2 regions of the Clostridium paraputrificum AGR2156 genome follow, and region 1 is predicted to be linked to the other one. Evidence: a T-box and tRNA genes for the amino acid it is inferred to sense, from the RefSeq annotation. Region 1 holds a T-box; the other holds one or more tRNA genes.

Region 1 (4,218 bases):
TAAAACAGTTAAGAGGACATATCAACAGGTACAATGGAGATATAGAAATGGCTCTTATGGCATATAACGCTGGTCAAGGAACAGTGAAAAGAAGAGGTGTTACTTCAGCTGATGATTTATATAAGATGCCAAAGGAAACTCAAAACTATGTTCCTAAGGTTATGAAATATTATTTGAATGGACTTTAGAAAAGAAGTAGAATTATTGATGTAATAAAGTTATTTGAATTAAAAACTCCTAAGGGAGTTTTTTTCTTTAAATTTTTATGGTTTAATGGCTCAATAACTATCTTTTTTTTCTTTATTATTTATATTATCTTTATTATCCCATTTCCCTTGGGTATAATAATAAGGAATTCATTGTTTAGGAGTTGTTTTTGTGGAAAGATTAGATAAAATAATATCAAATTTAGGATATGGGAGTAGAAAAGAAATAAAAGCCTTAGTAAAGAAGGGGTTAGTTAAGGTAGATGGAGAAGTGGTAAAAGATAATGGGGTATTAATTGATCCGGAAAAATCAGTTATAAATATAAATGGAGAAGATTTATTCTATAGAGAGTATATATATTTAATGATGAATAAGCCAGATGGTGTAATATCTGCAACATACGATAATAGAGAAGAAACTGTTATAGATTTATTAGAGGTAGAACATCAAGTATTTAATCCATTTCCAGTAGGAAGATTAGATAAAGATACTGTAGGATTATTATTATTAACAAATGATGGGGAACTAAATCATAGATTAATTTCACCTAAGTGGCATGTTGATAAGGTTTATTATGCGAAAATTGATAAGGCAGTAGATGAAAAAGATGTTGAAGCATTTAAAAATGGAATAACTTTAGATGATGGGTATAAGTGTAAGGAAGGTAAGTTAGAAATAATTAATTCATCAAATGAAGGGGCAGAAGTGATGGTAACTATACAAGAAGGAAAGTATCATCAAGTAAAAAGAATGTTTGAAGCGTTAGGAAAAACTGTTGTGTATTTAAAAAGAACAGAGTTTGGAGGTTTGCCTTTAGACCAAGAATTGGAGGAAGGCGAATATCGTGAACTAACAGAAGATGAATTAGCTCTTTTAAAGAGTTATTAACGAATGATTAAAAAAAGTGCAAGAAAAACATTCATAATAAATCAAAAGTTAAATATTTTTCACAAAATCTCTTGCATTTTGATATCTAATAACATATAATATCAGTGCAAGGATAAATAAAAGGAATAAATAGCCCCCTTTTTATTTATTGCTTATTGCTAAAGCGCAACCTAGCCCCAAGGGTTGCGTTTTTTGTTTTAGAAAAATAATTATATGTAAAAGTTAACAAATTTTAAATTTATATTATTTAGCCTAATAAATTAAAAAAGTAATTTTTAGATAAGAAAATATAAGAGAAAAAATATAATTGTTCATAAATGAATTAAATCTTGCATAATAAAATTATGATGAATAATACAATTCGACAATAAACTTAAAGTTATTTACAATAATGTTTTGAGAAGTTATAATAATAAATAGTTTGTAAATAATATATATTAGAGACGTTGAAGAAGAAGAGTATATAGTGGAACTTTAAAGAGAGTTAAGTATATGGTGGAAGCTTAACAAGTAAAGCTATAGAAAGAAGCTTTGGAGTTGTTATGGGATTTTCCCCTTAAAGAGAATGAGTGGAATAGGCTATTGTTTATTCAATTTAGGTGGTACCACGGAAGTTAAGTTCTTTCGTCCTATATTTTAGGATGGAGGATTTTTTTATTTTATAAACAAAAAAGGAAAGGTGATAAAATGAGTTTAGAAAAATTAGCTGATATTCTGTTCCCAGAGATAGGTAAAACACCAGAATATTATTTAGAAAAGTACCCTAAAAGAAATTTAAAGGAGGGTGCAGTTGTAGGAAGATATGCACCAAGTCCAACAGGATTCCAACATATTGGAGGAGTATTTGCTGCTTTAATTAATGAAAGATTAGCTAAGCAAAGTGAAGGTATTTTCTTCTTAAGAATAGAAGATACAGATCAAAAGAGAGAAGTTGAGGGAGCAATAGAAGATACTATTGCAACAATGAAAAACTTTGGAATGAATTTTGATGAAGGAATGACAGGGGAGCATAGTGAAATAGGTAATTATGGTCCATATAGACAAAGTTTAAGAAAAGAAATATATTCAACATTTGCTAAAGACTTAGTAAAGAGAGGATTAGCATACCCATGTTTTTGTACTCCTGAGGAGTTAAATGCTGTAAGAGAAAAGCAAATGGCAGAAAAAATCACTCCAGGATATCATGGAGAGTTTGCAACATGCAGAAATTTATCCACAGAAGAAGCTATAAAGAGAATAGAAGCTGGGGATAAGTATATTGTTAGATTAAAATCCCCTGGAAATATAAATAACAGAGTAGAATTCCATGATTTAATAAAAGGAGATATATCTTTCCCAGAAAATGATCAAGATATAGTTATTGTTAAGTCTGACGGATTACCAACATATCATTTTGCTCATGCTATTGATGATGCCTTAATGAGAACAACTCATGTTATAAGAGGTGAAGAATGGTTATCATCATTACCAATACATGTACAATTATTTGATGTGTTAGGATTTGATAGACCAAATTATGCTCACATTCCAACAATAATGAAGAATGATAATGGTTCAAAGAGAAAGCTTTCAAAGAGAAAAGATGCTGAAGCAGCAGTTTCATATTATAGAGAAGTTGGATATCCAACTGAAGCTGTTGTTGAGTATTTATTAAATATTATTAACTCAACATATGAAGATTGGAGAGCTGAAAATCCAATTACTGACTATCACGAATTCCCAGTTGCTTTAGAAAAGATGAGTAAGAGTGGAGCTTTATTTGATATTGTAAAATTAAATGATGTAAGTAAAGAATTAATATGTAAAATGAAAGCTGATAAGGTATATGAAAGTTATATAGCTTGGGCTAAAGATTTTGATAAAGAGATGTATGATTTAGTTACATCAAATGAGTCTATGTCAAAAGAGATATTTAATATTGATAAGGATGGTCCTAAGCCAAGAAAAGACTTTGCTAAATGGGAAGATGTAAAAGAGAAAGTCTTCTATTTCTTTGATGAATTATTTAATAAGGAATCAGATGAAAATATAGAGTTACCAAAGACTCTTTCTTTAGAAGCTGCAAAGGAAATAATAAATGTATATGCAGATAAATTTACATTTAATATTGGAAGCCAAGAGGATTGGTTTGAAGAGTTAAAAGAGATAGGTACAGAATTAGGATATTGTACAAATAGAAAAGAATTTAAGGCTAATCCAGAGAACTACAAAGGAATGATTTCTGATGTAGCTGGTGCTGTTAGAGCTGCATTAACTCATAGAAGTAATACACCTGATTTATATACTATTATGCAAATAATGGGTGAAGAAAAGGTTAAATCAAGATTTAAAAACTTTATATAATAAAATTTATTAAAAAAATAGAGTACGTAAGTACTCTATTTTTTAATGAGCTGATTCTGCTTTCATTTCTGAATGAATTACAAATGCTAATAATGCTCTCAATAAAATAATTGCAGCAAGTATGTACATTTCGTCAAAAGAATTAATTATTACGGTTTTTAAAATCTCTGCACCCATTTTAAATTCTAAAGCTAAAGTTAGTGCTTTTGCAAACTCTACTTTTATAGGATAGCTTGTCTTAGAAATAAGTGATAATGCATATTTGTAAAAGGCTTTTATAGCACCTACAAATATAATTATTATTCCCATAAGTTCTAGTGTGTGAATACCTATAGGAACAATAGTGCCTATAGCATGTTCTAACATAAAATTTTCCCCCTTACCATCTAATCTTTTGTGTTTTAAAAGAGCATAGTAGTGTTTAACTATGCTCATATTTTAACTATTTGTTTAATTTAAAAGAGCTCTTTAATGATACTATTCTATTAAATACTAAATTATCAGTAGTAGAATCCTTTGAGTCTACATTAAAGTATCCATGTCTAAATAATTGATATTTTTCTTGGGCTTTAGCACCTTTAACTGATGGTTCTATAAATCCTTTTAAAATTGTTAAAGAGTTAGGATTTATTTGTTCTAAGAAGTGTTTGCCTTCGTTTTCTTCTACATCATCAAGTATAAGAGGTTCATACAACCTAAATTCAGCTGGAATAGCAGTTTTAGCATTTACCCAGTGAATAGTTCCTTTAACTTTTCTTCCTGTAAATCCGCTACCACTCT
Region 2 (4,218 bases), on a different contig from region 1:
AATCTCCATCCCTTAAATCTAGACAGTAATTCATTTTTATCTTTCCAATCCAAGTCATAGCAAGGAATATGAATATTATTTATTCCTGAATCCTTTAATATTATAGGTATGAGTTTTTTATTTATAATCCCAATAAAAGAATTAGAAATGGTTCTATGGCTAAACATGTATAAGTGTCCCTCTAAAAAATCTTTAGTTTCTTCAATAGATAAGTTAGGCATCATATCTACACTTAATTCAACATTTTGATTATTATCCAAGGCTCTAGAAGCTATAGCAGAAAGTTGTAATATTGGAGGCCCTGATATTCCATAATCGGTAAAGAGAACTTCACCAATATCTTCTCTAACTAATTTCCCATCAACATATATAGAGATTCTTCCATCAAACTTAATTCCAGATAATGCTTTTAGGTGTGGATAATCTAACTTTAACTGCACAATACCAGGTACTGTACTTGTGACAGAATGCCCTAAGTCTTTTGCTAATCTATATCCTGAACCATCTGAACCTGTTTTTGGAGCAGATTTTCCTCCACAAGCTAAAATAACTTTTTTGCATGTGAATAAAGTATATTCATCATTAGTTGTGGATAATTTAAAGTTTTTGTTTTTGTGGATAGTTTTTACTTTGCAATTTGTGAATAAAGGAATTTCCTTTTCCTCTATAGATAACCTTAAAAGATCTACTACAGATGAAGCCTGAAGAGAGGCTGGATATAATTTACCTTTTTCTAATTCAACTATAGGTAGACCTATAGATAAAAATAAGTTTCTAGTTTCTTCAACACTCAACTGATCTAAGCAATCTATATAGAAATCTTTATTAGAACTATGGTAAGTATCATAAGGAAAAGAAATTCTAGAGTTAGAAATATTACATCTACCATTACCAGTAGTTAAAATTTTTTTCCCTATTCTATCTGTTGCTTCTATAATTGCAACATCCTTTCCTAGATCTTTTGCAATTATTGCAGCCATTAAACCAGAAGCTCCACCACCAACAATAATAATATCGTGATATATCATAAAACTTATGTCTCCTTTTTAAAAATATAATTAAATTTTAACATAGTAATATTACCTATTAAAGAGAGGAATAATACCATAAGAGGTGATTATTTTGAAGGTTAAAGTTATTGCAGAGATTGAAGATAAGGATAGAGAATTTAAAGTAAGAAGAATGAATATAGATGAGATAATAGTTAATTATCCCACAGGTACTGGATTAAAGTCTTATAAGCATGATGAAGTTGAGTTAATTAGCGAGGGAGAGATAGATGATTTTTTAATAAACAACATTAATTTCCTAACTATAAAATTAAATAGGGGAATATCAATATTTTTCTATAAAGCTTTAAAAGACTCTTTAGAAAATGAGATGGATGAAAAATTAAATGATTTAAATGTTTTAAGAGATAGATATAAAGTTAATAAGAGAGGAATATGGGAAAAGGAACTAATTTGTGTAATAAATAACTCATTACCTATAAAAGTTATGGCATCAGGACAAAATTTTAAAAGAGACAACTATAGTATATTAATTACACCACTGGAAATACAAGGTTTTATGGAAGGGGCAAAAGAAGAAATAAATAAAATTAGAAAAGAAATAAAGCAAAAAGAAATTTTATTATCTAGATATGGAAAAGCCATAAATAATATTAAAAAAAGTGAGAAAAATGAAGCTATTTATCTCTTATCGGACACGGAATAATGCGAGGTTTAAGAAAAATAAAAAGAAATTTAAAAAAATGTGTTGACACATATAATGAATTTCTGTATTATAGTCTATGTGGTCAGCGCAGAACACATTAGCGAGGATCATAAGATAACAATTTGGCTCCTTGGTCAAGCGGTTAAGACACCACCCTTTCACGGTGGTAACAGGGGTTCGATTCCCCTAGGAGTCACCATTTTTATTTGGGCGCATAGCTCAGCTGGGAGAGCACCTGCCTTACAAGCAGGGGGTCACAGGTTCGATCCCTGTTGTGCCCACCATAAATGCGGCTCAGTAGCTCAGTTGGTTAGAGTGCTGGCCTGTCACGCCAGAGGTCGAGGGTTCGAGCCCCTTCTGAGTCGCCAAATTAAAACATCAACATTAGTTGATGTTTTTTGTTTTTATAAAAAAAGGTTTATAAAAAAGGTAATGTAGATTTTTACATTACCTTTTATTTTTTAAATTTAACTTTATTCTAATGTCATCTGAATAAAACTTGAAAAGTTTAAAATCACCTAATAGTCTAGAGTAAATTCTTTCACTATATATATTTGTTATATTAGGAAGTGAAAGGTTGGTTGAAATAAGCATCTTTTTATTTCTTAATAGTTTTCTGTTAATAAGATTAAAAAGTTCTGTTATTGAAAAATCACTCTTAGATTCGGCACCAAGATCATCAATAATAAGTAAATCACATTCAATTAAGAGTTCTTCTAATTTAGCATTATTATTAAACTTTATATCTCTTAAATCTCTTATAAGTTCTTCTGAAGTTTTATATACTACTAAAAAGCCTAGGTCTAATAGCTCTTTAGCTATACAATAAGATAAATAAGACTTTCCGCTTCCAGGGTTACCATAAAAAAGTAGATTAGTATTTGAATTATTGAAGTTTGGCAAATATTCAGAAGTAACATAGGATACAATATTATCCATATTTTTTCTGGGAGAAAATTTATCATCACTTACCTTATGCATTGAAAATAAATTAAGATCAAAATTATCAAAGTTCTTTTCTTTTAGAGTATCCTCAAGTAAAGAATTTTGATAATATAATTTTATTAGTTTTGGTTTATAGCATGAACACTTATTAATACCTATAAAGCCTGTATCTTGACATTTATTACACCTATATTTTAAGGTCAAATAGTCAGGGTCATATCCTTTAGATACTAACATTTCACATTTTTTTACTCTTAAATCTGTAATTTCATTTCTAAACTTTTTTATAGTTTCATCTGCATCCTTAGACTTAAGTATAGCCATAGATAATTGAAGCGAACGTTTTTGAATTAAGTTATCTATATCCATTATTTCAGGATACAAATTACGAATTTCGTTTCTTCTAAGTTCTAAGTTTTTAGATTCTTCATCACGTATCTTTTCATAAACGGCCATAATTTTTGCTTGATATCCGTTAATCATCAACATCCCATCCTAACAATTTCTTTTCTAAAGAGTCATAATCATATGATCTTGGTTCAAAGTTATTAAAACCTGAGGCTTTTAAGTTTTTTTGATAATTAGTAGATGAGTTTTTATAATTATTTTTATGTTGTTTATCTTTAATTGCAACATCATCTAGGGTTTTTATATTGTCATTAAACCATTTGCTAAGTATGCCATCAATATATTTAAAGTCAGCTCTATTAAGTCTTTGAAAACAAATGTCACAAGCTTTCTTTATTAATTGAATGTCAAATTTATATACATTAATCCATTTATTCAAAAGCTCTTCCTGAGGCTTCATAATTTCTGAATTGTTAATGCCTAGGTAATTTAGTATTTGTCTTATCTTAACCCACTTATCTTCTGTCTGCTTTATATGACTTTGGGCTTTTTCAATAGTTTTTATACCCATATCATTCCAAGCCAGAGCAACCTTTTCTATATACCTGTAATCAACTTTACCTTTTGATGCACAATATTCAATAAGTATTAGGATAAGTTCTGAGGTAAAAGAAAAATCTTTTTGCCATCCTAAATATATTTCCATCTCTTTTGTTGAAAGTGGTCTACAAAGTATTCTTTCTATATCTCTTAACATATCGTTAGTTTCTGTGTTATTTAGTGCATCTAATAGGTTAACATCTGGTGAAGTACTACTTAAGTCATTATCTAGTGGTACAAATTCTATACTGAAGTTATTCATTTTATCTACAGGAACAAATTTTATTACACCTTGGTCATTCCAATAATTTAATGCGTTCATTACATCAGATTCTAACAGGTTTAAGGAAGATGCTAGTATTGAACTATTTACTCCAGGCTCATTAGAAAAGTTATACTTTAATAGAAGTAAATAAACCTTAACAAATTCTCCTCTAGCAAATGGCATATATTTTTCAATAAAAACATTGCTAATAGGTGTAAAGGTACATGCGTTATTTTTCAATATAAAAGTACTCATTCTAACATTCCTCCTTTCAAAATTAGTATTTTATAAACATCATATTTAATAATTATAACAAAGGAGAGGAGGGATAACAACTTATCTAA

The links. The T-box of region 1 lies ahead of gltX (glutamate--tRNA ligase). A T-box ahead of a tRNA ligase gene usually reads a tRNA of that ligase, here a tRNA-Glu.
Region 2: it encodes a tRNA-Glu, which carries the amino acid that the T-box ahead of gltX (glutamate--tRNA ligase) is inferred to sense. The anticodon was not compared.

The regions. Positions count from the first base shown of each region.
Region 1 is NZ_AUJC01000011.1:164,542-168,759, forward strand. Features, by position in the region: gene G594_RS0112815 (lytic transglycosylase domain-containing protein) at 1-188, shown strand, start outside; gene G594_RS0112820 (pseudouridine synthase) at 379-1,095, shown strand; T-box leader at 1,533-1,730, shown strand; gene gltX (glutamate--tRNA ligase) at 1,783-3,438, shown strand; gene G594_RS0112830 (DUF1622 domain-containing protein) at 3,481-3,804, opposite strand; gene G594_RS0112835 (glutamine--tRNA ligase/YqeY domain fusion protein) at 3,881-4,218, opposite strand, start outside.
Region 2 is NZ_AUJC01000014.1:34,519-38,736, reverse strand. Features, by position in the region: gene G594_RS0113130 (BaiN/RdsA family NAD(P)/FAD-dependent oxidoreductase) at 1-1,028, opposite strand, end outside; gene G594_RS0113125 (hypothetical protein) at 1,123-1,716, shown strand; tRNA gene G594_RS0113120 (tRNA-Glu) at 1,841-1,915, shown strand; tRNA gene G594_RS0113115 (tRNA-Val) at 1,925-2,000, shown strand; tRNA gene G594_RS0113110 (tRNA-Asp) at 2,008-2,084, shown strand; gene G594_RS0113105 (ATP-binding protein) at 2,164-3,144, opposite strand; gene G594_RS0113100 (DnaD domain protein) at 3,137-4,129, opposite strand.